One region of the Halomonas huangheensis genome, then DNA from elsewhere that is predicted to be linked to it. Evidence: predicted binding sites of a transcription regulator. Region 1 holds the regulator's gene; each other region holds the start of a gene.

Evidence for each region. The regulator LexA, encoded in region 1, represses DNA repair genes until DNA is damaged. The targets are predictions, from matches to a motif close to TACTGTNTANNTANACAGTA.
Region 2: a site for LexA is predicted at 1,446-1,465, ahead of recN (DNA repair protein RecN). Genes of this name have one in related genera too.
Region 3: a site for LexA is predicted at 1,709-1,728, ahead of imuA (translesion DNA synthesis-associated protein ImuA). Genes of this name have one in related genera too.

Annotation. Positions count from the first base shown of each region.
Region 1 is NZ_CP013106.1:2,626,816-2,630,049, forward strand. It holds gene AR456_RS11490 (L,D-transpeptidase) at 1-33, opposite strand, end outside; gene AR456_RS11495 (TetR/AcrR family transcriptional regulator) at 33-734, opposite strand; gene lexA (transcriptional repressor LexA) at 1,097-1,762, shown strand; gene dinB (DNA polymerase IV) at 1,909-2,958, shown strand; gene AR456_RS11510 (hypothetical protein) at 2,994-3,234, opposite strand, start outside.
Region 2 is NZ_CP013106.1:236,758-239,991, reverse strand. It holds gene dnaK (molecular chaperone DnaK) at 1-263, opposite strand, end outside; gene grpE (nucleotide exchange factor GrpE) at 443-1,060, opposite strand; gene recN (DNA repair protein RecN) at 1,537-3,210, shown strand.
Region 3 is NZ_CP013106.1:2,865,506-2,868,739, forward strand. It holds gene AR456_RS21620 (Y-family DNA polymerase) at 1-949, opposite strand, end outside; gene imuA (translesion DNA synthesis-associated protein ImuA) at 946-1,668, opposite strand; tRNA gene AR456_RS12480 (tRNA-Met) at 1,877-1,953, shown strand; gene AR456_RS12485 (M18 family aminopeptidase) at 2,179-3,234, opposite strand, start outside.

The DNA.
Region 1 (3,234 bases):
TGGCGGCAGTGCATCAAGCGCCGGTGTATGCATCAGTTCACCGCTCCTTTCCCTTCACTGACCAAGGCGCTAGTGGATTCTGCCTGCTCCAGACCACCTTCCGGCAGCGGCGCATTCATGGCCGCAACGACAACCGGACTCATACGCCGCACCAGATCCCTGACCGAGACATGCTCACCATAGTCCTTTTCGGCGATATCACGCAGCGCATCCAGGCCAGAGAAGGTAAATATGACGGTCCCCAGTACAAAGTGCAGACGCCAGAAACGCTCGGCGTCCGGCAGCTCTGGGGTCGCCTCGCGCACGAGGGCTACAAAACGTGTAAAGACGGTACCGAATTCATCCTGAATATAACGGCGCAAGTGCCCCTGCGCCTGACTATAGGCCAGCCCCAGCAGGCGCATGAATACCTTGAGACTGTGCTTCTCGGCAGGAACCTCCAGCACAGTGCGCGCCATGGTTTCCAGCAACACCTCAAGGGGAATGACCTTCTCGCCATAATCCGCCTCCAGCGCATCGATCGCTGCGTGGAAGCGCTCGGAAAACGGCTCCAGATAACGGGCAAATACTGCCTGGATCAACGACTTCTTTGAACCGAAGTGGTAGTTGACCGCAGCCAGGTTGACCTTGGCCTTGCCGGTGATGTTGCGCAGAGAGGTTTCAGCGAAGCCACGTTCAGCAAAAAGCACCTCGGCGGTGTCGAGGATACGGGTCATGGTGTCAGGCTGGCCCATAATCAGGCTCCGTTTTCAGAGGAAAAGCTGAAGGTGAAATGGCGCGGGGAGAGCGCCGGTTGCCGATACTGAATTCACCCACTGCCGCTTCCCGGTTGGAAACAATTGTTTGAATTCTTCCAAAAGTGTATGCGAGCAAGCGCGATGCCACAATCAGTGTGGTGAAGATGATGTTTGAAACAGGCCATGGAATTACCCGCAAGGAACATTTTTACTGGATAGGCGTCCATACTGTATACTTAACCAAGTAACGTGTCTGACCATGGCCAGATGCCTGGCAGATAAAGTCCCATGATCACCGGGCCTGTGGCGTTGAAGGCCACAGTTTCATCTTCACAACCTCGCCGCCTGAGGGAGGCCGAATGACACGTCCCCTGACTCCTCGCCAACAGAACGTCTATGACTTTATCGTCAAGACCATGAACGAGCTCGGTTATCCGCCAACCCGCGCCGAAATCTCGCGTGCGCTTGGCTTCCGTTCTCCCAACGCAGCAGAAGAGCATCTACGCGCCCTCGAGCGCAAAGGCGCCATCCGAGTAATTCGCGGCACCTCGCGTGGTATCCGTCTGCCAGCCCAGGAGAGCGATCCTGCCAACAGTTCAGATTCGCAGCCTGAAGCCAGCTCTCCCCAGGGGTTGCCGATAATCGGTGAAGTAGCAGCTGGTAGTCCGATTCTTGCTGCCGAGCATATCGACCGCTACTGCCCCCTACCTCCGGAATACTTCACCCCGCGCGCCGACTATCTGCTGCGCGTTCGCGGCCTGTCGATGAAGGATATCGGCATCCTCGAAGGTGACCTGCTGGCCGTGCATCGCACCGAGCGAATTCGCAACGGCCAGATTGTGGTGGCACGCCTCGAGGAAGAAGTCACCGTCAAGCGCTTCCAGCGCGATGGCTATCGGGTAACCCTCGAAGCCGAAAACGAAGACTTCGCCCCGATTCAACTCGACCTGCGCCAGGACAGCCTGTCGATTGAAGGCATTGGAGTAGGAGTGATACGCGGCGGCAGCGGACAGTCACTGGGGTAACGAGCCGCGAGCTACGAGCTGTACAGTGATGCCCCACAGTTCACAGGCCATGGCTCTCCCGAACAGGGATTTACTTACAGCTTGAGGCTTACAGCTTACAGCCCGAGCTGCTCGTAGCTCGTAGCTGAATAGAGATATCCATGCCTATTCGCAAGATCCTTCACGCCGACTGTGACTGCTTCTATGCCGCGGTGGAGATGCGCGACAATCCAGCGTTGCGAGATATTCCTCTAGCGGTGGGCGGGTCCGCTGAACGGCGTGGAGTCATCACGACTTGCAACTATCCGGCACGCAAGTTCGGTATTCACTCGGCGATGCCTACCGCTCGGGCACTACGTCTGTGCCCGGAGCTAACCCTCGTCCCGCCGAATTTCGACAAGTATCGTGAAGTATCGGCACGGATTCAGGCGATCTTTCATGAGTTAACGCCATTGGTTGAGCCGCTGTCACTGGATGAAGCCTATCTGGATGTGACGGATGTCGAGGCTTTCCAGGGCAGCGCCACCTGGATGGCGCAATGGCTCAAGGCCGAGTGCCTCAAGCGCACGGGTATAACGGTATCAGTAGGTGCGGCTCCGGCACGCTTTCTGGCCAAGATTGCCAGTGACTGGGAAAAGCCGGATGGGCTGACGGTGATTCGCCCGGACCAGGTCGATGCTTTCGTGCGCACTCTGCCGGTCAAGAAGTTGCATGGCGTCGGCCCCGCGACCAGTGCTCGCATGGAAGCCATGAACATTCACACCTGCGAGGACCTGCGAGCGCTGCCGATCGAGAAACTGCTTGATGAATTCGGCAAATTCGGTCGCCGCCTGTATGAGATGTCGCGCGGTATCGATGAGCGCCCGATCAACATCGAACGCGAGCGTAAATCGATCAGTGTAGAAACCACTTTCGAACGTGATCTGCCTGACCTGCCAAGCGTCAAGGGAGCCCTGACACCACTCTGCGAGAAGCTGAGCGAACGCGTTTCGCGCAACGGCAACCCGCCGCTGCTGTGCTTATTCGTCAAGATTCGCTTCGACGACTTCACCACCACCAACCTGGAAGCACGCGGGCTGGCACCCGAACTGGAAAACTTCGACCATCTACTGGAACAGGCCTGGCAGCGCGCCCGACGTCCTGTACGTCTGCTGGGTGTCGGAGTGAGGCTAGTGCCGGAAGAAGCCCGACTACAGCTGTCTCTCCCGTTTTCCTGAAGCTCACCAAGGCAGAAACTCATCAAGGCAAGAGCTCAGCGGACACCTGGATACAACGGATACCCGGATAGATGACGACGCAGCGCGTGGCGCTCGTCATCCGCCATGGCGTCCGGCCAGAGCCAGATCGTCGAACCACTCCAGCGCAAGGCAATCAACCGGGGACCGAGCGCCACACACTGCAACTTGATCGGCTGCCAATGCTCCCGCCCCGGGCTCCGCCACTCCCACCGCCCGGGTACCGCCGATAACTGCGCCTCGAGCCCGATCCGGCCC
Region 2 (3,234 bases), 2.4 Mb from region 1:
ATCTTGATGTCCTTCTGGACAACATCGTCCTTGAAGCGACGACCGATCAGACGCTTGATGGCGTACAGGGTGTTTTCCGGATTGGTCACTGCCTGGCGCTTGGCCGACTGTCCCACCAGCGTTTCACCATCGTCGGTATAGGCGATGATGGAAGGAGTCGTACGACCGCCTTCAGCGTTCTCGATGACTTTGGCGCTGTCGCCGTCCAGTACCGCCACACAGGAGTTGGTAGTACCAAGGTCAATACCAATGATGCGTCCCATAGGAAATCCTCGAATTCAGTATCTTGCCAAAACTTTGCTGTTAAAAGCCTGATGTCACTCTGGCGGCCTTCACCGCGGGGTTGCCAACTATGTGGGGGGCCTGTCGAGCATTTTCAAGTCCCGATCTGCACGCCCCGAGCAACCAGATCTGCCCAGATGCCGTTGGTGGCGCAGGCGTGTCAGCCTGCTGCCTGGCTCACCACCACCATCGCCGGACGCACCAGGCGTCCATTCAGCAGGTACCCCTTCTGCATAACGTCAATCACCGTGCTGGGATCGACCTCAGGGTTGGGCACCATGGCCATGGCTTCGTGGTGTTGGGGGTCGAAGGGCTCGCCGTGGGGCTCCACGGTTTCCACCCCAAACTTGCCAAGCACATCCATCTGCATCTTGAGTGTCATCGCCACACCTTCACGATGTACTTCAGAGGCTTCGTCACCCATAGCCTCGAGCGCCTTTTCCAGGCTATCGACTACCGGCAACAGCTCCCTAACAAACTTCTCAAGAGCGAACTTGCGTGCCTTCTCCGCTTCGGCCTCAGCCCGACGACGTACGTTCTGCGCCTCAGCAGCAGCACGCAGGGCCTGGTCTTTCGCCTCGGCAACACTCTGTTCCAGCTCAGCAACGCGCTCGGCGAGAACTTCCGCCTCCGGGTTATCTGCTGTTTCGAGCGTTACCGCATCGTCATCAGTCTGCTCCACCACCCCTTCGAGCTCAGTCTCGACAGACTCGGCGTTTTCCGCCGTCTGCTGAGCTGCCTGTTCATCGTCGAGCGGGGTCTGTGAATCTTTGGCCATATCAGCCTCCTGAGTGCTGGAACCGGGGTTGTCTGGAAAAATCCAAGCGCCCGTCGCGGCGCGATTGGAGGCTATATGGGGATGTCCGTCACAATCTCAAGGCCCGAAGCAGGTAAGCCGGGTAGATTGGTGTACAAAAGTCGTAGAGCGAGGCAGCTCAAAAAGCTCAGCATGAGATGATCAGGCCTGGCGAAATTCACGGAAAAATCGTGGCTTACAAGGCAGGCATGAGCGTTTTCAGGAGGGGTGATTCGCTGCGCTCGCCACTCGGTTGTTTTCTCCGCTGTAATTCGACTCAACGCCACACAGTCGAACGTAGTAGTTTTTCAGCATTCTCGAACGTGCATTGAGCAGGACCTCCGACTACTGTATAAACACACATACCCACTGTATAAACACACAGACCGGGAATGAACTATCCGGTGTTTTCTGTCATCGCGCGCCAGGTTCCAGAAGCAGGGCGCAAGGAGGCTTGAATGCTGACCGAGCTCGCCATTTCTGATTTCGCCATTGTCGACCAGCTGGAGCTGGAGCTGGATACCGGCATGACCGCCATCACCGGAGAAACCGGGGCCGGCAAGTCAATTCTGCTCGGCGCACTGGGGCTTTGCCTCGGAGAGCGTGCGGATGCCGGCAGCGTCCGCCACGGACAGGCTCGTGCCGACCTTTCAGCACGTTTCGATATCAGCGCCCTACCGGCAGCTCGCGACTGGTTGGCCTGCCGGGAATTACCCAGCGACGATTGCCTGCTGCGTCGAGTAGTGACCAAAAGCGGTCGTTCAAAGGCCTGGATCAACGGGCAACCTGTGACCATTGGCGACCTCAAGTCTCTCGGCGAGACACTGATCGAAATCCATGGCCAACATGCCCACCAGGCCTTGCTCCGCGAAGAAACCCATCTACGACTACTCGATGACCTGGCCGGGCATCGTGAAAGCGTCAGCCAGCTCGGCGAACTGTATCGCCAATGGCAGACCACAAGGCGCAAACTCAAGCGAATCGCGGATGACGGAGATGAGCAGCGAGCCCGACGGCAACTCCTGCGCTATCAAGTCGAAGAGCTTGATCAGTTGGGGCTGGTTGAGGATGAATTGCTCAGTCTCGAGGAAGAACAGGGAAGCCTCGCTCATGCCGAAACTCGCCTGGCAGAGACCCAGTTCGCCATCGACTGCTGCGATGGAGAAGACGGCGGCGCCCTCCCCTTGCTGCACCAGGCAGTACAGCGCCTTGGCGAACTGCATGGCAGCGAACAAGGAAGCCTGGCCAATGCCATCAGTCTGCTTGGCGATGCCTGTATCCAGCTTGAGGAAGCGTCACGCGAACTCGGCCAGGTGATGGGCGATGTCGAGCTCGACCCCGAACGCCTGGCCTGGGTCGAGCAGCGCCTCGCGGAAGTTCACCGCATCGCACGCAAGCATCATGTCATGCCGGAAGAAGTCCCAGCCCTGCATCAGCGACTCACTACAGAACTGGCCAGCCTGGAAGATGACGAAGACGACCTCGAGACACTTGCCGAAGAGGCAGAGTCACTCAAGGCACAGTGGCGCGAGCTCGCCGAGACAGTCAGCCAGGCTCGGCAGGCTGCGGCCACCCGCTTTGCCGAAGAAGTACAGCAACAGCTGGCCTTTCTCGCCATGGGCAAGGCCACCTTCGAGGTCGAAGTCAGCCGTCGTGACAGTGCTGCACCGGAAGGCATGGATTACGTACGCTTCCTGATCGCCGCCAACGCAGGACAGCCTCCAAGACCGCTGGCCAAGGTCGCTTCAGGCGGTGAACTGTCGCGGATCAGCCTTGCGATTCAGGTAATTGCCACACAGCACTCGACCATCCCCAGCCTCGTATTCGATGAAGTCGATGTCGGCGTGTCAGGAGCCACAGCAGAGATAGTCGGCCAGTTGTTGCGCCGACTCGGCAAGAAAGGACAGGTATTGACCGTTACCCACCTGCCACAGGTTGCTGCTCAGGCCCATCATCACCTGCATATCCACAAACAGGACGAGAACGACACCACTCTGACACGCATGACTCTGCTGGATGAAGCCGGCCGCGTTGGCGAGCTTGCGCGTCTGCTTGGCGGTGTGAAGCTGTCTGACCAGACATTGGCCCATGCCCGGGAGATGCTCAACGCAAGCCAGTCACCTCACCACTGACTTGCTTCGTCATCGATCAGCGCC
Region 3 (3,234 bases), 240 kb from region 1:
GCTGGGACAACTGCAGCCCTTCCAGACGCAGACGACAGAGTTCGAGCCAGGCATCGGCTTGTTGCTCACCGACAGCATGACCGATATCCAGCTGTTGTTGCCCCTGCGGGTGTCCGAGACATAACTCCAGCTTCAGTGCTCGTCGGCAACGTGCATGCAGAAATCCCTCCAGCTCCACCAGCAGTCGACGCAGTGGAAAGATCAGCGCCGGTGCTCGCTCGATCTCGTGGGACAATGTGATAGCACGACAGAACACCTCCGGTGGCACGAAGTACTCCGGCGGATCGGCCTGCTGGCCACTGATGCGCGCCAATTGATCACCCAGTTCCTTCCCCAGACGATGGACTATTTCCGTCTGCGGCAAGGCCTGCAACTGCCCAAGCGTCGCAAGTCCCAACCCCTTGAGACGCGACTGCTGACGTGCCTCCAGATCAAGCCGCGACAGCGGCACCTGCGTCAGGCGCTGCAGATGTGGGCCCTCATCTTCCGCCCAGAATCCACCATCCAATGCCAATAGCCGAGCAGCCCGGGGCGTATGCCCAGTGGCCGTGACGCAGGTCAGGCCGAGCTTCTCGAGCTGGTGTCGCAATAATGTCCGCAGCCCCTCGAGACCACGGAAGTAGCGCAACATGCTGCCGACTTCGAGCAAGACACCATCCGGGGGTCGCAAGCTGACACGGGCGCTGAAGCGTCCACTCCATAATCCCAGCCCTTCCAGCTGCGCTTGATGCCGAGCAGGACACGCCTGCAACATTCGCAACCTGGGGACCAGGCTCAGGGCGCTGGCCATGGCCATGCCTGGCACCACGCCATCGGCCTGTGCCAGAGCATTGACCTGCACCACCTGCGCCGCGCGCTCATCAAGCAGAGCCGCCGGCCGCTCTGCCGCATCGCTCTGCGATTCCAGCGCCAACAAGGGAAAATGTAGATAGAGCCACAGTCCTTTCATCGCCGTCTCTCCACCAGGCGCAGTTCAGGTTGGCCCTCAGCCCCTGCTTGCCGAATCTCTCGATCAGCAACTCGAGCCGCCCCAACAGGGGGCAGCCACGGTCGTTGTCCCAGAGAGACACGCAAACGCGGCAAGGCCCAGCCTCCCTTACGCTTGAACGGGGTTACACCCAGTGCCTCACCATTCGCCTCGGGTTCAAGCAATAGTCGCCAGGGCGCTGGAGAACTGTGCTGACGAAAGCGTCCGGGTCGTATGACCACGCCCCAGTTACCGCCCTCACTGACAGCCAGTTGCAGACGACGCAGCGCCGTGGGATTAGCCACCGGCACCCAGCCCAGTACGACTCTACAACAGCCGCTCCTCAACGCCTGCTCCATCGCCCAGAGCCGCTCCTTCACGTTGCGAGTACGCACGATCATCAGTCCCTCCAGGGACACTCCCAGGTGTTGAAGTGCCGGAGCATACGGTAGGCAAGGCGGGTCAACCCACACCAACCATCCCGAGTGCTCCCTATCAGCCAACAGTGACAACATGAGCTGCAATTCACCGATCCCCGGCTGATCATGCAGCAGTTCAACCAACTCCGCGCGCGGCCAGCCACCATGCAGGGCGCTATCGAGTGTCGAATCGCCAGTGGACAACACCTCCGAGTCGGATGAGCGAAGTGCACGAGGACCACGCCAGACATCGCCTCGATTGATCAGATGATCCAGCCCCATATCGTCCTCCTCAGCGCTGCTCGTACACTCTGCCTGTAATTACTGTTCATATATACAGTATTGTGAGAGATATTTCATTACCCGGCAAGAGCTCCGCTTCTCCATCGTAGAGACTCGACAACTCTCGTTCAGCACTGGGGCCAGAGCCTTTTCGATCCGCTGTCGCTTGACACCAGAAACCTGCCTGGTAGAATACGCCGCGAATAAAGGCTACGTAGCTCAGCTGGTTAGAGCACATCACTCATAATGATGGGGTCCCCTGTTCAAATCAGGGCGTAGCCACCAGATACAGCAGAGCCCCCGCCGATCAATGATCGGCGGGGGCTCTGTCGTTATCGGAGGCGTTTTCGCGATGCAAGGAATAACGTCTATCGGCATGCCGCGATAGCATGCCCACGGTCACCGTGCCGCTGCCCCACGACACGATGACCCTTGCTTCATTTCTTGTGCACTCATTCCTTGTGTGCTCATTCCTTGTGAATCAGGGCTCCAACACCAACTCAGGGCAGCTCACGCCAGTTCGGGACAGTTGAAGAACGCCGTCAACACGCGCGTCAGGTATTCCACATCACGGGTTCCCGCTGTCTCGCGAATCGAGTGCATCGCCCACTGCGGTACGCCGACATCCAGAGTCGGCACACCGATTTCGGTGGCGGTAATCGGACCGATAGTGCTGCCACAACCCATATCCGCACGCGTAACGAAGGTCTGCACCGGCACTTCGACTTCCTCACACAAGGCCCGGAACATCGCCGCTGTAGCACTGTTGGTGGCATAGCGCTGACTGGTATTGACCTTGATCACCGGGCCACCATTGATTGCCGGACCATGCTGGGCATCGTGCTTGTCACGGAAATTGGGATGCAACGCATGGGCGTTGTCACAGGAAATCATCCGCGAGGCCTGGATCAGACGAATGTAACCTTCATCTCCAGACTGCCCCAATTGCGCATTGATACGCTTGAGAACGTCACCCAGGAACGGTCCCTGGGCGCCACAGGCGCTGGCACTGCCGACTTCCTCGTGATCGTTGGCAACCAACACCATGCCCTGACTGCCATCGGCCTCAAGCATTGCTTCCAGGCCAATGAAGCAGGACAGCAGGTTATCGAGCCGTGCACTGGCAATCAGTTCACCACCGATACCGACGATGGAAGGTGGCTGAAGATCATGGAATCCCAGCTCGAAATCCATGACACGAATATCGTCCAGGCCGTGCTGCTCCTTGACCCAATCCTTGAGCAGACGCTCGAGGTCCTCGGCCTCGCCACCCTGGAGAAATACCGGTGCCATTTGTGTCTGTGCATTCATCGCACGACCTTCGTTGGCTTCCCGGTCCAGATGGATGGCAAGACTGGGAATGATCGCTACCGGCTGCTCGACATTGATCAGCAATCCTTCGAGACGACCATCCGGGTGACGAACATGCACTCGGCCCGATAATCCCAGGTCACGATCGAACCAGGGGGCCAGCAAGGCACCACCGTATACCTGCACCCCAAGCTGTAGCCATCCGGCTGACGTTTGAGCCGCATTGGTCTTCAGGCGCAAGCAGGGACTATCGGT